3 regions of the Pseudoalteromonas sp. BSi20311 genome follow, and region 2 is predicted to be linked to each of the others. Evidence: predicted binding sites of a transcription regulator. Region 2 holds the regulator's gene; each other region holds the start of a gene.
What was found. The regulator sigma-54, encoded in region 2, starts transcription at its own class of promoters, with help from an activator protein. The targets are predictions, from matches to a motif close to GTTGGCACGNNNNTNGNNT.

Region 1 (5,713 bases), on a different contig from region 2:
GATATGATCAGTCATCAACGCCAATTTGAATTACAAGTAAAACTGATGAAAACAGCTGAAGAGATTGATCAACGTCAAGAACAGCTGATGCGCATCGTTTAACTATAACGTGAGGATATTATTATGAATCCAGCATTATGGATAAGTAAAACAGGGCTTGACGCTCAACAAACAGATATATCGGTTATATCAAATAACTTAGCGAATGCCAGTACAGTGGGTTACAAAAAAAGCCGCGCTATTTTTGAAGACTTACTCTACCAAAATATTAATCAACCAGGCGGTCGCTCATCGCAAGACACCGAAATGCCGTCAGGCTTAATGTTGGGCGCGGGTACTAAGGTGGTGGCTAACCAAAAAAACTTTTCGCAAGGTAATATGCTCACCACTGAAAATTCATTAGATTGGATGATTTCAGGTCCTGGCTTTTTTGAAGTTTTACAGCCTGATGGCAATATTGCTTATTCGCGTAATGGCCAGTTTACTACCGACGGCGACGGGCGTGTTGTAACCTCGGGCGCTGGTTATGTTGTTCAGCCTGAAATGAATGTGCCTGATGATGCACAGTCAATCACCGTATCTCAAGATGGTGAAGTGTCAGTTCGCATTAAAGGTCAAGCCGAAAACGTGGTTATTGGTCAAATTACTATTAGTGATTTTATCAATCCGTCGGGCCTTGAGCCTATAGGGCAAAACCTTTATACCGAAACTGCAGTAAGTGGTGCACCTGTTCAAGGTAACCCGGGGGTTGAGGGCTTAGGTACAATTATTCAAGGTTCACTTGAAACATCAAATGTAAATGTGACCGAAGAGTTGGTTAATTTGATTGAAACTCAGCGAGTTTACGAAATGAACTCAAAGGTAATTTCAGCGGTTGATGAAATGATGAGCTACATCAATCAACAATTATAGTCTTGGGGGATTGTATGCGTAATATCATGTTATTTGCAGTAGGGACTTTACTGTTAAGCGGTTGTGTATCTACACAAAATAATGAAGTAGTGCAGGACGATCCCTACTATGCACCTATGTATCCAGAGCCTAATATGGAGTCAGTGGTAGCAACTGGCTCTTTATTCAGTACACAATTATCGAATGACTTATATGCCGATAAGAAAGCACTTAGAACAGGCGATATCATTACGGTTAAATTGCAAGAGTCAACCCAAGCCACAAAAGCGGCTAAAACAGAAACAGATAAACAAACAGATGCTAGCCTCGATCCTGTTATTGGTTTAGGTGGTTTACCGGTTAATATTGGTGGCGATAGTATTCAATTTGGGGTTGGTAGTGATGCGTCGTTTAAAGGTGACTCAAGATCAAATCAATCAAACAGCCTAGTTGGCGATATTTCGGTTAACGTGATGCGAGTATTACCAAATGGTAATTTGGTGATTCGCGGTGAAAAATGGCTAACGCTAAATACCGGTGAAGAATTTATTCGCTTAGAGGGGTTAGTGCGTCCACAAGATGTTAATGCTGATAATACCGTTGAGTCTAATCGTATTGCGAATGCGCGTATTCAGTATTCAGGTAAGGGTCAAACTCAAGAGGCACAAAGCCCGGGTTGGTTAACGCGTTTCTTTAGTAGCTCATTGTTTCCCTTTTAGAGGACATTCAACATGAATGGTTTTAAAGTTTTTTGTTTTATGGTGCTACTAGGCTGGCAATTTACTGCCAGTGCTGAGCGAATTAAAGATGTATCTATGGTTGAAGGGGTGCGCTCAAACCAATTAGTGGGCTATGGATTGGTTGTTGGTTTACCGGGCACCGGAGAGCAAAGCCGTTTTACCGAGCAAAGTTTTAAAGGCATGCTTAATAGTTTTGGTATTACACTACCTGCGAGTTTAAAGCCAAAAATTAAAAATGTTGCAGCGGTTGCTGTTCATGCAGAACTCCCTCCATTTAGAAAGCCAGGGCAGACTATTGATATAACCGTGTCATCAATTGGCAGTGCAGGCAGCCTGCGCGGTGGTACATTATTACAAACATTCCTAAAAGGGGTTGATGGTAATGTTTACGCCATCGCTCAAGGCAGTTTAATTGTAGGTGGCTTAGGCGCTGAAGGCCTTGATGGTAGTCGCGTTGTGATTAATACGCCAACGGTAGGACGCGTACCAAATGGTGCAACCGTTGAGCGTGCTGTTAAAAGCCCATTTATGCAAAACGATTATATTACCTTTAATTTAAACCGCCCTGATTTTACTACTGCTAAACGTTTAGAGAAAACCATAAATGATTTAATCGGCCCAAATAGCGCTCAAGCACTCGATGCGGCTTCTATTCGCGTTATTGCACCTCGTGATGCCTCGCAACGTGTATCGTATTTATCAACTCTTGAAAACTTAGAGTTTAAGCCTGCGGATACTTCGGCAAAAATAATTGTTAACTCACGCACCGGCACTATAGTTATTGGAAAAAATGTAAAATTACAACCTGCGGCAATTACACATGGTGGCCTTACTGTGACCATTGCTGAGCAACAAAATGTGGCACAGCCAAATCCTTTAGCAGAGGGGGAAACAGTGGTTACCCAACAAAGTATTATTGACGTTAATCAAGATGATTCACGTGCTTTTGTATTTGACCCAGGTGTCAGCCTTGATGATTTAGTTCGTGCTATTAATGAAGTTGGCGCTGCCCCTGGCGATTTAATGGCGATTCTTGAAGCACTTAAAGAAGCCGGTGCAATTAACGGTCAGCTTGTTGTAATTTAGTTTTATAAGATTCTAGACCCTAAGCCCTAGGGTCTTTAACCCTTAACCTTTCATCCTTAACCTTTCATCGCTACTCTTCTTTTGGCTCAATTATTGCATTTAACTAGGTATTATTAATTATTGTGTCAAAAAGCTGATGGAAACAAATCATCTAGATAAGCAAAACTTTTTTGATTTAGGCAACTTAGACTCTTTGCGTCGAGATGCTTTAAACAGCGGTGATGCATCAACCGATGCATCTAAAGCGGCGTTAAAAAAAGCGGCGGCACAATTTGAAGCTATCTTCACCCAAATGCTACTGAAAAGTATGCGTAAAGCCAATGAGGCTTTTGAAGACAAAGAAAGCCCATTTAATGCAAGTGGCGTGAAGTTTTTTGAAGAAATGCACGACCAACAGATGGCTACAGAGCTTTCATCAAATGGCTCTTTAGGTCTTGCTGATTTAATTGTGCAGCAACTATCGCCAGATGGAAAAAACTTTATGCCAGGCTCAGTTCTTCGTACAACGTCAGATTTCTTTAGTGACCAACGTGCGGGTAGCACCTTACCTCATCAAGAAAACCAAAAGGTCACTGAAAAAGTGCCGCTCGTTGATTCAACTGAAAAAAGCGAACAAAACATAGCGTCTGGCACATTTGAAAATGCTGAGGAATTTGTAAGTACAGTGTGGGAACACGCAAAAACAGCGGCTAAAAAAATTGGTTTAAATCCGGCGGTTATGGTTGCGCAAGCAGCATTAGAAACTGGCTGGGGTAAACATATTATCAGTAAAGGTGATGGCAATAGCTCAAATAATTTATTCAATATAAAGTCAGATAAAAGTTGGCAGGGCGAAAAAGCCAGTAAGGTCACTTTAGAGTTTGAGCAAGGCGCTGCAGTTAAAAAGCAAGCAAGCTTTAGAGCGTATGACTCAATAAAAGATAGTGTGAATGATTTTGTGGATTTTTTAACGCAGAACCCTCGCTATCAAGATGCATTAAACAATACAGCAAAGCCGCACAAATTTTTAGACTCTTTACAGCAAGCCGGTTATGCAACCGACCCTAACTATGCTGACAAAATAAAAAGAGTGCTAAACAGTAACGAATTGAAGAATATCGCCACAAGCGTGATCCGCCAAGGAGTAGAGTAACATGTCGTTTAATTTATTAAACATTGCTAATTCAGGCATTAGAGCTAACGCTGAGCTACTGCAAACGACAAGTAAAAACATCGCAAATGTTAATACCGAAGGGTATGTACGTGAGCGCACCGAGTTTACCACTATGATTGATAATCAGGTAGGCCGTGGCCAAACGTATCGATTATTGAATGAGTTTGCGCAAAAGCAATTAAACCGAGATACCTCAAATAAAAGCTTTTTTGATCAATTTGTTAGTGAAGCGAGTCGAGTTGATCAAATCTTTTCAGAAAAATCAAACAGCTTATCAACTAGTATCAACTCAATGTTCAATAACGTACAAGAGGCTCTTAATCAACCTTCATCAACGGTTGCTCGTTCATTAGTGATGAGTGATGCGCAAAATTTGATTGATCAAATGGACAGGCTTGCAGGTATTGTTTCAGAGCAAAAAGCGGTGGTTAATGAGCAATTAGAAATTTTTTCAGAAGAGGCGAATACGCTAATCGAAAGTATTAGTTCGTTGAACCAAGAAATTGCAGGTGTTCATGGTACCAAGAACGAAGCGGATGCGAGCTCAGCTTATAATGAGCGTGATAAAGCAATACGTGATTTATCTGAACTGATTGATATAGAAACACTCGATGGCCCCAATGGTGAAAAACAAGTATTTATGGGCTCAGGTGAAGCGGTTGTTATGCAAAATGGGTCATTCAACTTGTTCTCGATTAGTGGCGATCCAGATGCCAATTTTAAAGAGTTACGTTTAGATGTAAATGGCGGTCAAGCTGTGCCACTGGAAATAGATCCTACTAAATTAAAAGGTAAAATTGGCGGTTTATTGGCATTTAGAGACGATATTTTGGTGCCTGCACAAAATCAAATTGGCCAGATGGGCATTGCACTTGCCGATTCGTTTAATCAGCAAAACCGTTTAGGGATGGATGCTAATGGTGAATTAGGTGGAGATATTTTTGAAATTCCAACGGTCAGTGCTTATGTTTATCAAGCAAATACCGGAACAGCTAATATGTCAGCAACCGTTGAGGCAGGTAAAGGCAGCGAACTACCAGCCAGTGACTTTGTGATCACTTATACGGGTAATCCTAATGAGGTGAGCATTCAGCCTATTGATAATAAAGGTGAGCCTTTAGGTACAGCCTCTTTAGCAACTATCCCACCCAGTGGCATTATCGATTCAGCAGCGATTACTAGTGGGGAATCGTTTGGCTTAGAGCTTAATGTAACGGGAGTCGGTAATGCTGGGGATCAATTTCAGGTAAAGCTCAATAGTGGCGCTGCGGGTAATATATCGTTGACCAGTGGTCGAGGTGAAGACATTGCTTTGGCCTCACCAATTAGAACAGCAGATGGCCTTGATAATACAGGGACAGGTACTATTTCACCGGGTGATGTGAGCGATGTAACCACTGGCAGTTTTAGTAACCCTCTAGGGCTAGCTAATGGCCCTATTAGCATTGTTAAAACAGCTAATGCTAACGAATATCAACTGACTGACGGTAATGGCACGACCACGTTTACGGTTACACCGCCTGCTAATAATATACTCGCTCAAGCTGGAGCGCCTTACGATGGCTATGGTTTTGACTTTAATATTGAAGGTGTACCGGCTACAGGTGATACCTTTAATTTAGAATTTAATGAAGGCGGTTTTGATGATAACCGTAATGGCCAAAAGCTCGCAGATTTACAAAATACCGATTTAGTACGTCAAAATGTAGTGGCAAGTGCCTCAGCCGATAATCATAAAACGTTGAATCAGGCCTATGCAGGCTTGGTAACTGATGTTGGGGTAGTGACCAGCCAAGCAATGACCAACGGTGCTGCATTTGATGCATTAGCACAACAATCAGAA
Region 2 (5,713 bases):
TAATGAAACGCAAACCATTAAAGACGCCCTAATTGAAATGTCAGCCAAAGGGCTTGGCATGACCGCTATTATAGATGGTAACCAACAATTATCTGGTTTGTTTACCGATGGTGATTTACGTCGTATTTTAGAGCAACGTGTTGATATACACAGCACAGAAATTAATGTTGTGATGACTAAATCATGCACAACAGCCACACAAGACATGCTCGCGGCTGAAGCACTGAACATTATGGAACAAAAACGTATTAATGGTTTAATTGTGATTAATGAGCATAATCAGCCCATTGGCGCACTAAATATGCAAGACTTACTAAAAGCGGGAGTGCTATAAATGCAGTTTGAAGATCTTTACCAACCGTTAAGTGATGATGCAAAAGCGCGCGCCAAAAAAATAAAATTATTAATTTGCGACATTGATGGTGTGTTTTCTGATGGGCGTATTTATCTTGGCAACCAAGGTGAAGAGCTCAAAGCATTTAATACCAAAGACGGATTTGGCATTAAAGCCCTTATTAATAGTGGTTTTGAAGTTGCCGTGATCACAGGTCGTCACTCACAAATAGTTCAACAACGTATGAGTAGCTTAACCGTACAACATATATACCAAGGCCAAGAAGACAAACTCATCGCCTATCAAGAATTAAAACAAAAATTAGCGCTTAGCGATGAGCAAATTGCCTACATAGGCGACGATGGCCCTGATATGCCGGTAATGGAAAAAGTCGGGTTTGCAGTAGCCGTGAACGACGCCCACCCGCTGATTAAACGCTTATCGCATTATGTTACTCAGCTGCCTGGCGGCTTTGGCGCAGTGAGAGAACTAACAGACTTACTAATGCTTGAAAACAATAAGCCACTTACCAGCCAAGGAACCAGTTCATGAATGTAGCGCGCATTATACTGAGCGTTTTATTCATAAGCTGTATGGTTTGGCTTTGGTATCCTTACTTTACTCAAGTAGATATTGTTGCGGATGAACAAACTCAAGTTATTGCTAAACCCGATTATACCGCGATTGAGCTAAAACAAACCGCTTATAATGATCAAGGTAAAGTAAGCCATAAAGTGACTGCGGTAAAAATGGAGTTATATCAACAACTCGGTTTTACCTTTTTTGAAAAACCTATATTTACGTTATATAACGAACAGCAAACATGGCGTATTAACGCTGATGAAGCCACCCTCTACGACGATCGGCAACTGGTGTTAGAGGGTAATGTGAAAGCGCTAAATTTAGTCGATAACGCCATGATCGATACGATCACAGCCGATAGCATCAATGTAGATATAAAACTACTGACTATGCAGTCACAGCAGCCAGTCGTTATTACAGGACCTAATTTAAAAATCATCGGTAAAGGCCTTGAAGCCGATTTAAAAACCGAAGTGATTAAACTTATTAACCATACGCGAACCCTATATTATGACCAATAACCTATTTAAAATTTTAATTGTTCCTTCACTACTGATTGCATTTCATAGCCATGCAGAGGAAACCGTTGAAGCCCCTGCGGCTAATCAAATTTCAATTAGTGCTGACAGACAGGAAGGTCAATTAAAAGAAAACGTGGGCATTTTTGAGAAAAATGTTGAAATTATTCATGGTAATCGCCGCATTACCGCCGATCGTTTAGAAGTACATAAACGTGATGACTTAGGCGAGAATAAGCAACTTTTAATTGCCACAGGTAGCCCTGCTTACTTTGAAGAAACACAAGCTGATGGCACCATCATGAGCGCCAGTGCCAATGAAGTTCGCTATGATGTATCGCAACGTTTTTTAACCTTAATCGGTGATGCCAGTATCGCTCAAGCAGGTCAAAAAATTACCGCTAAAAGTATCACCTACGATATAGAGCAGCAGTTGATTAGCGCAGAAAAAGATGAAAATTCAACCGATCGTGTACACACCATTTTGGTGCCTGTTGAAAACAAAAAAGAAGACGATAAAGGCCAACCATGAGCACATTAAAAGCAGAGCTATTAGCAAAAAGCTATAAAGGCCGTGAAGTGGTGAAAAATGTTGGCCTAGAAGTCGAAGCTGGCAGTATTGTCGGTTTACTTGGCCCCAATGGCGCAGGTAAAACCACGACCTTTTACATGATTGTAGGCCTTGTACCGAGCGATAAAGGTAAAATATCAATAGATGATCAAGATATCACTTTATTACCTATGCATAGCCGAGCTCGCTTAGGGATTGGTTACTTACCACAAGAATCATCGATTTTTAGAAAGCTGACGGTTTACCAAAACTTAATGGCTATTTTAGAAACACGTAAAGAGCTTAATAAACAACAGCGTGAAGATACCTTAAATAATTTACTTGATGAATTTAGCATTCAGCATATTCGTGACAGCCAAGGTATGGCTCTGTCAGGCGGTGAACGCCGCCGTGTTGAAATTGCCCGGGCATTAGCAGCAAATCCTAAATTTATACTATTGGACGAACCCTTTGCAGGGGTTGATCCTATCTCTGTATTAGATATTAAAAAGATCATAGAGCATCTTAAAAATCGAGGGATTGGCGTATTGATCACAGATCACAACGTACGCGAAACACTTGATGTTTGTGAAAAAGCCTACATAGTTTCTCATGGGGAGTTAATTGCATCAGGCACTCCAGATTACGTATTAAACGATAAAACAGTACGCGATGTTTATTTGGGCGAGCAGTTCAAGCTCTAATATTTGTGTTATTCCACTAAGCATCTGCTAAGATTAATTATACTTAGGTCTGTTGACCTTTCAAGGTTGAATTTGCAGCAGTCTGTTTGGTATTTAGGCAAGGCAGAGCCTATGTGATGTGGTATTCCCCATAAATAGGCGATAACGCAGCATCAATGCCAAACAGGCGCTGCCCTTCGGGTTCTGCCTAGGGACGATTTACTTTTTGTTGCTCGGTTTTGACTTAGCCCACTAGGTTACAAACCTCGCGCCGCGATTAAACCGCCCCTAGTTTGAACAAATTTTAATCCGTAAAGGTCAACAGACCGTAATTTAAAAGGATTGTTAGAGATAAATGAGGCAATCATTACAGCTGCGCATGGGCCAGCAACTTACAATGACTCCACAGTTGCAACAAGCAATTCGCTTATTGCAGCTCAGTACATTGGATCTCCAGCAAGAAATTCAAGAAGCGCTCGATAGCAATCCCTTGCTTGAAGTTGAAGAACAAGATTACAGCGAAGATGCTGCGGGTAAAAACGAACAAAAAGCCGATAACGATGAATCAACGCTAAGTACTTCAGCTGACGAAAAACCTAGCGAGTATGAGCAAGACAGCGGCGAAGCCATGAGCAAAGACACCATTAGCGATGATATGGCAATGGATGTTACATGGGATGAATACATGAGCGCAGCACCTGCCTCTTCATCGGGACCGATGCCTGAAGATGAATCAATTTATCAAGGCTCTTCAACTGAAACGCTGCATGAATATTTAATGTGGCAATTGCAACTGACGCCATTTAGTCCTACAGATGAAGCCATTGCGATTGCAATAGTAGAAGCCGTGGACGACTCAGGTATTTTAACCCTTAGCTGTGAAGAAATTTTAGAAAGCTTTAATCAAGAAAACGACGACGAAGATGAAGTTGAACTTGATGAAATAGAAGCGGTATTAAAGCGTATTCAATTATTTGATCCGGTAGGAATAGCCGCGCGTAGTTTACAAGAGTGCTTGTGTATTCAACTTAATCAGTTTGATAAAGACACGCCTTTTTTAAACGAAACAAAAATGATTTTAACCGATCATATTGATTTGCTGGCTGCACGTGATTATCGCACGTTAATGAAAAAAACTAAGCTCAAAGAAGATGAGCTTAAAGAGATCATGACGTTAATTCATACCCTTAGCCCAAAACCGGCGGACACTATTGTCAGAGAAGAGTCAGAGTATGTTATTCCTGATGTGTCGGTTAAAAAAATTAAAGGGCGTTGGGTGGTTGAACTAAACCCTGATAGCATGCCTAAAATTAGGGTAAACAGCCAATATGCGGCTATGTCACGTACTGTTAAATCAAGTGGTGATAGCCAGTTTATTCGCTCACACTTGCAAGAAGCAAAATGGTTTATAAAAAGTCTAGAAAGTAGAAACGACACGCTACTTAAAGTAACTAACTGTATTGTGCAACAGCAACAGGCCTTTTTTGAACATGGTCCTGAGGCAATGAAGCCTATGGTGCTTAATGATGTGGCAGAAATGGTAGAAATGCACGAATCGACTATTTCACGTGTTACTACGCAAAAATACATGCACACACCACGGGGTATTTTTGAGCTTAAATATTTCTTTTCAAGCCATGTAAGCACTGAAAACGGTGGCGAATGTTCATCAACAGCAATTCGCGCATTAATTAAAAAATTAATCGCAGCAGAAAACTCAGCTAAACCATTGAGTGATAGTAAAATTGCAGATATATTGGCAGAGCAAGGAATTAAAGTAGCAAGGAGAACTATTGCAAAATATCGCGAATCTCTAGCTATTCCCCCGTCGAATCAACGAAAAAGTTTGATTTAAGGCGTACAACAAAGAGGAAAATGTTTATGCAACTGAACTTAACTGGTCGCCATGTAGATATTACTGACTCGCTTAGAGACTACGTAAATAGTAAATTTGCAAAGCTGCAGAGGCACACTGATCACATAACGAATGTGCATGTTATTCTCGATGTAGAAAAACTAAACCAAAAAGCTGAAGCAACCGTTCATGTTAGTGGCGCTGAAATTTTTGCCTCTACTGAACATCAAGATATGTATGCCGCTATAGACTCGCTGATTGACAAGCTAGATCGTCAAGTAATTAAACACAAAGAGAAACTTGCTCGACACTAACACTATGAAACTAAGCTCACTTATCTGTCAGGACTGCAGTAAAGCTGCGGTCCTTTTTAATAGTAAAAAAAGAATTTTAGAATTTATCAGTGAATTGGCTCACAATAAACTGCCCTATTTAACCCAACAAGATATTCTCAACGCGTTAACCGCTAGAGAAAAGCTAGGGAGTACAGGTATAGGCCGAGGAATTGCAATTCCACATGGTCGTATGAGTGGTGCACAAGAGCCTCTTGCACTTATACTGGTGAGCGAAACGGCTATTAATTTTGATGCGATAGATAACCGACCGGTCGACATTTTTGTTGCCTTAATTGTCCCAGACGGTGACAATCAACAGCATTTAAAGACCTTAGCTACCATTGCAGATAAGCTCAACGAAAAAGAATTTTGTAAGCAATTACGGGCGGCAAAATCCGACAATGAGCTGTACCAAGTCATTGTCAGTCAACCGTAGTAACAATAAAGGGTGATAAATGGAATTAATAATTATAAGTGGTCGCTCAGGTTCTGGTAAATCTGTTGCGTTACGGGTTGTTGAGGATTTAGGTTATTATTGTGTAGATAATATTCCTTTAAATTTATTACCATCTCTTGTTCGTAGTGTTTCCGACAGCTACAACAAAATTGCCGTAAGTGTTGATGTGCGTAACTTACCTAAAGAGCAGCAACAGTTTAATGAAATCATTGAATATTTACCTGGTTTCACTAAACCAACGGTGTTTTATTTAGACAGTGACGATCAAACATTAATTAAACGCTTTTCGGAAACTAGGCGTCTTCACCCTCTTTCGATTGACTCACTGCCGCTTGATTTAGCAATAAAAAAAGAAAAACAACTACTGGATGTTTTGATCAATCATGCTGATCATATGAT
Region 3 (5,713 bases), on a different contig from region 2:
TTGACCTACTGCAGTTGCATTTTCTTTATCTGAAATTAATAACTGTGATCCACCGTTAAAGCCAAACCAACCCATCCATAAAATAAATGTACCCAATGTAGCAAGTGGCAAGTTTGAACCTGGAATTGGGTAAATTTCACCATTTTTACCATATTTACCTTTACGTGCACCCAGTAGAATTACACCCGCAAGCGCTGCAGCTGCACCGGTTGCATGGACAATGGCAGAACCTGCAAAATCAACAAAGCCTAATTCAGATAGGAAGCCGCCACCCCATGTCCAGTAACCTTCAATTGGGTAAATTAATCCTGTAAGTACTACTGTAAACACTAAGAAAGCCCATAACTTCATACGCTCCGCTACGGCGCCAGATACAATAGACATAGCCGTTGCAACAAATACTACTTGGAAGAAAAAATCAGACTCTAGTGAATGATCGGCGTCTGCCGCTTGACTACCTATTAGGCCACCAAATGAAGGAATTATTCCGCCTTCAACGTTGTCTACATACATAATGTTGTAACCGACCAACAAAAACATAGTACAAGCGATAGAATAAAGTGCGATATTTTTAGTTAGAATTTCTGTGGTATTTTTTGAGCGCACTAAACCTGCTTCTAACATTGCAAAACCAGCTGCCATCCACATAACTAAGATGCCAGAGATTAAAAAGTAAAACGTATCGAGCGAAAACTTCAGCTCTATAATTGTATTTTCCATGTTGCCCCCTTAAATAGCATCATCATCAAGTTCGCCAGTACGAATACGGACAATTTGATCTAAGTCGTAAACAAAAATTTTGCCGTCACCAATTTTGCCCGTTCCAGCAACTTTGGTAATGGTTTCTACAACGCGTTGGCAATTTTCACTACGAGTGGCAATTTCAAGTTTAATTTTAGGTATAAAGTCAACTTGGTACTCTGCACCACGGTATAACTCTGTATGACCTCTTTGACGTCCAAACCCCTTAACGTCAACCACGGTCATTCCTTCGATGCCTAAATCAGCGAGTGCTTCACGCACATCATCTAGTTTGAATGGCTTTATTATTGCACTGATCATTTTCACAAAGGCCCCCTTAGGACACTAGCTTGTTATTGTATTTGCTCTATGCAATCCAACCTTTGTGCCAGCTTTAAATTACAAATAAAAACAGAGGGTTATTAAATTAAATAATATAAAAAACAAAAAAGCGCACCATTTAGGTGCGCTTTTTTTAAGTCAAAATACAGAATTGGTGCGAGTCGATAAATACGCAAATAATCGTCTTTAACTAACCGTTACACTCTCGCCAAATACACATTGATAATGTATTTAAGATTAAAGTTACTCTGTCGCATCGAAAGACAAAGCCGGTTTTTTAGCATTACTTAGCCATATTGACTCCATAGTTTGCACCACTCGAAAGTGAAACTCTTCATGGGTGAAGGGTTTAGTTAAAAAGTCATTCGCACCTGATTTAATAAATCGTGCAGCAACGCCATAACTATATACATCAGCTAAACCAATAATGGCCAATTGCTCACGGCTTTTAATATTACGAATAACTCTAATTAATTCAAAACCATTCATACCTGATAAGTTATGGTCAGTGATCACTAAGTTGATAGCCTGATCATGCTCAAGTATATGAAGAGCTTGCGCACTATTATCAACAGTAATGACGTCAAACAATTGTTTTTCGAGCATTTGCTTAACCAAGCTACTGCTCAATAAGGAATTATCTACAACCAGCGCTTTGCGCCCCTGGTTACGCAATAACTGTGCTACAAATTTTATAGCGTAAAGATAAGAGTCGCGATTATCTTTAATGACGTAATCGATAATACCTAATTCCAGCATTTTTAAACGTGTATGTTCATCTGTTTGCGTTGTCATCACCAACGTAGGGATACCTTGCGACAGTGTAAAGCGAGTTATATCAGTATCGATTTGACCACCAACAGATAAATCAACTAACGCGAGCGAATAACTAGTTTGATTTAGTAACTTTTTACATTGAGTAAGTGACTGAGCGAAATCAACCCGCACACCAAGATAATGAGCAGCAATATGTTTGAGTACCTGTTGTACCCTTATATTATCTTCAACAATTAAAACCCGTTGCATAAACTCCCTTTCATTTACGTTCACCCTTTATGGTAATAAACCTAAAAATAAATCACTCTCAAGCATCCATTTAAAAACAATTAAAGCGACCAATAACCTAAAAAGCTTAATTAATAATTAAATTTCTTAATCGCCTTAAACTTACAGTATGGCATACACATCAAGTATATTTCGCCTGTTTGCTATGTTGAGATTAATCTTAATTACATAAACTCAACGATTATTATCGGCAGCTAGTCTCAATACTTTTGTTTTTTACTCAAATATCGCTATAACTGCAGTACATAAAATAAAAAGGGTTAGTTATGAAATTTAGTCGAAGTCTATTTTTACCCATTGCCGCAATTGCACTTACATTTACGAGTGCAACGTTTGCCGATAATCAACGCCGTATTGATATCGACAGTAAAGTAGTTACTCAGCACAAAGCAAAAATAAATAACGAACGATTTTCTTATACGGTAGCAACAGGCACACAGCCAGTATGGGATAACAAGGGTGATGCCATTGCAACCCTTCAATACACTTACTACACCCGCGATAAAGTAGATGATAGAACAAAGCGTCCATTACTTATTTCATTTAATGGTGGCCCTGGTTCAGCATCAGTTTGGATGCATTTAGCTTACACCGGCCCTCGCGTTTTAAAAATTGACGACGAAGGCTACCCAATTCAACCTTATGGTGTAAAAGATAACCCTTATTCGGTTTTAGATGTAGCGGATATCGTTTATGTAAATCCTGTAAATACAGGTTATTCACGTGTTGTAGAAGATAAAGACGGTAACTTTTTACCCAAAGATAAACAAAAAGAGCTATTTTTTGGCGTTAATGCCGATATAAAGTACCTCGCAGAATGGCTTAATACTTTTGTATCTCGAAATGAACGTTGGCGTTCTCCAAAGTTTTTAATTGGTGAAAGCTATGGTACTACTCGTGTATCGGGTTTAGCGCATGAGCTGCAAAATAGTCAGTGGATGTACATTAACGGTGTTGTACTCGTATCTCCTACCGATATCGGTATTAAACGCGACGGACCAGTAAAAGCAGCTAACCGCCTACCTTACTTTGCAGCTACTGCATGGTACCACAAAGCATTAAACGCCGATTTACAAGCAAAAGATTTAGACGAGCTATTACCGGAAGTTGAACAGTTTACCGTTAATGAGCTTATTCCTGCGCTTGCAAAAGGCGGCTTTATTGCGCCTGACGAAAAACGTCGTATTATTAAAAAAATGGCTGAATATGCGGGTTTATCTGAAACATTTGTTAGTCAAAACAATTTAGATATTCCAACACAGTTTTTTTGGAAAGAGTTATTGCGTGAACGCGGACAAATGGTTGGTCGACTGGATTCGCGCTATTTAGGCATAGATAAACGCGATGCCGGTGAGTCACCAGATTACTGGGCAGAGCTTACATCATGGCTGCACTCTTTCACTCCTGCAATTAACTATTATCTTCGTGAAGAGCTTAATTACAAAACCGATATCAAATATAACTTATTTGGTAACGTTCACCCATGGGATAGAAGCGGAAATAATACCGGTGAAAATTTACGCTTAGCCATGGCTCAAAACCCTTATTTAAATGTAATGGTTCAGGCGGGCTACTTTGACGGTGCAACCAATTACTTTGATGCCAAATATACTATGTGGCAATTAGATCCAAGTGGTAAAATGCAAGATAGGTTAAGCTTTAAAGGCTACCGCAGTGGCCATATGATGTATCTACGCCACGCAGATTTAGAAAGCTCTAATAACGATTTACGCGAGTTTATAAATCAGTCTTTACCCAAAGACGGTGAATCCGCTAAATACTAATTAGCTTTTACCCACTAAAAAGTGACCTCTTAGGTCACTTTTTAGCTTATAACTGCGGCAATTCGCCATGTGTGCAATCCCCAGTACGAATGACGGTTGACTTCGCTGTGTACTGCTTAGTCGCAAGTGTTTCAGCTAAATTGATTAGAGTCTTAAGGGTGCTTTTTAAAGCGACCCTATTATTTAACCATGTAGGTATCTTGCCGCCTGGTAACGCATATACCTGATAACTAATGTGTAAATTTTCCGCCTGCTGAGTTAGCAACCACGTTGCATTTAAGATGCTTATTCTTATTACCCCTTTAGTTTTAGGTAAAAAATCTGGGCGCGCGTGAATACTAAGCTGCGTTTGCAACGAACTCACCCTTGTATAGCACGAATAAGTAATCACATCCCTATTGCTAACAGGCCACGGGCTATCAATATAACTATAAACTAAGTTTTCTGAAGGGCTTAAACTTTTGAGTAACGTGACCTTAGTAATGTTTTCTATCCAGCTAGGGGCTGTATCGGTATCACTAAGTAAAGCAACTAAATCCTCTGCGGTGACATTGTTAACCACCGTTTCAGCTTTCATTTTCAAGGTATCGTCAGTTAAACGCTGAAAATAAACACTTACCCCTTGTTTACTTTCGTAAAGTTGCCAAGATGGCTGTGAACACACATTGGTAGCAAAACACAAAAGTGAAAAAATCATGCACTTTTGCAGCAAAGTCCGGCCACAAAAGTGCTTAGTCATTAAAGCCAATAAGGTTCTGTATCAAATGAAGCATGTCGACTTTGCTCCATGGCACTGACTAAAAAGTCAGATTTTTGCTCTAACCATAGTTGTATTTTTGCCAGTTGAGCATCTTCTTGCCCGCCACACAGCTGTTTTAAATAATCAAGCGTGCTTAACTCATACATCCCATGAGAAATATCCAGCCAAGGGAGCCTAAATTCTAATCGCTCATCTTTATTAAACAGTGCGCCCAAACAATTACCACTGAGTAAGCTATTTTCTAATTGAGTGCGAAAGTTTAAGTAATCATTGCCTGCTAAGCTTTGCTCTTTAGGGAGTAAACGGTGTAAGTTTTTCCAATCTTTATCAAATAAGCGATGAGCAATATCTACAATAGGTTGCTCTGCATTTTGAAGCTCTGCTTGGCTCCAATCTTTACGCCACTGCTTATTTATCAGCCACGTTGTTAAGCTCAGCAATAAACGGTTGTAGCGTGCACTATGAAAAAGCGAAAAAATATCGTCAATGCTCGGCTGTAACTCTTTTAAATCGTTAATAACTTGCGTTAACGCTGGGGCGCTATTTATTTTTTTATAAAAAGCATGGCGCTTAGAAGTATAAGTTTTTAACTGAATTGCATTTTCAACCCATGCTAACTCACTTAATAGCCACTTGAGTTCTGTTCTGAGTTGCTCGGTACTTTCTTTACTAACAATATCGTCAAACAACCAAAAGTTGTGGCGAATTAAGCTAATGCCGTCGGTTACACGTTTTAATGTTTTTAAACTTGGCTTATCGAAATAGCATTGCTCGTGCTTTTGCACAAAGCGAATACCAAACCCCATAGCTTCAATAAGGGCTTGCTCTTGAGTGGCTTGCTTATTAAGTTTCACAAAGCCGATTGATTTACTTGGTTGAAGCGGCGTGTCATCCGCAAGGCGGTACCCTCTTGCTGCTTTTGAATAGAGCCCTAAACGAATGCTGTTTTGGCTCACTAATATATCTGCAAAAGCAAATAGCTCCTCACGACTACCTTCAACCAGCTCGATTTCAAGCTCGC

Region 1: flgJ (flagellar assembly peptidoglycan hydrolase FlgJ) is a predicted target of sigma-54. The motif match lies at 2,798-2,816, and genes of this name have one in related genera.
Region 3: P20311_RS08770 (P-II family nitrogen regulator) is a predicted target of sigma-54. The motif match lies at 1,116-1,134, and genes of this name have one in related genera.

The regions. Positions count from the first base shown of each region.
Region 1 is NZ_BADU01000100.1:7,352-13,064, forward strand. It holds gene P20311_RS11845 (flagellar basal body rod protein FlgF) at 1-102, shown strand, start outside; gene flgG (flagellar basal-body rod protein FlgG) at 124-912, shown strand; gene flgH (flagellar basal body L-ring protein FlgH) at 927-1,610, shown strand; gene P20311_RS11860 (flagellar basal body P-ring protein FlgI) at 1,623-2,717, shown strand; gene flgJ (flagellar assembly peptidoglycan hydrolase FlgJ) at 2,854-3,849, shown strand; gene flgK (flagellar hook-associated protein FlgK) at 3,851-5,713, shown strand, end outside.
Region 2 is NZ_BADU01000188.1:41,081-46,793, reverse strand. It holds gene P20311_RS18020 (KpsF/GutQ family sugar-phosphate isomerase) at 1-334, shown strand, start outside; gene kdsC (3-deoxy-manno-octulosonate-8-phosphatase KdsC) at 335-886, shown strand; gene lptC (LPS export ABC transporter periplasmic protein LptC) at 883-1,437, shown strand; gene lptA (lipopolysaccharide transport periplasmic protein LptA) at 1,427-1,966, shown strand; gene lptB (LPS export ABC transporter ATP-binding protein) at 1,963-2,688, shown strand; gene P20311_RS17995 (RNA polymerase factor sigma-54) at 3,023-4,522, shown strand; gene hpf (ribosome hibernation promoting factor) at 4,549-4,836, shown strand; gene ptsN (PTS IIA-like nitrogen regulatory protein PtsN) at 4,841-5,293, shown strand; gene rapZ (RNase adapter RapZ) at 5,313-5,713, shown strand, end outside.
Region 3 is NZ_BADU01000078.1:1,327-7,039, reverse strand. It holds gene P20311_RS08775 (ammonium transporter) at 1-720, opposite strand, end outside; gene P20311_RS08770 (P-II family nitrogen regulator) at 730-1,068, opposite strand; gene P20311_RS08765 (response regulator) at 1,327-2,109, opposite strand; gene P20311_RS08760 (S10 family peptidase) at 2,415-3,932, shown strand; gene P20311_RS08755 (START domain-containing protein) at 3,979-4,671, opposite strand; gene P20311_RS08750 (CYTH and CHAD domain-containing protein) at 4,671-5,713, opposite strand, start outside.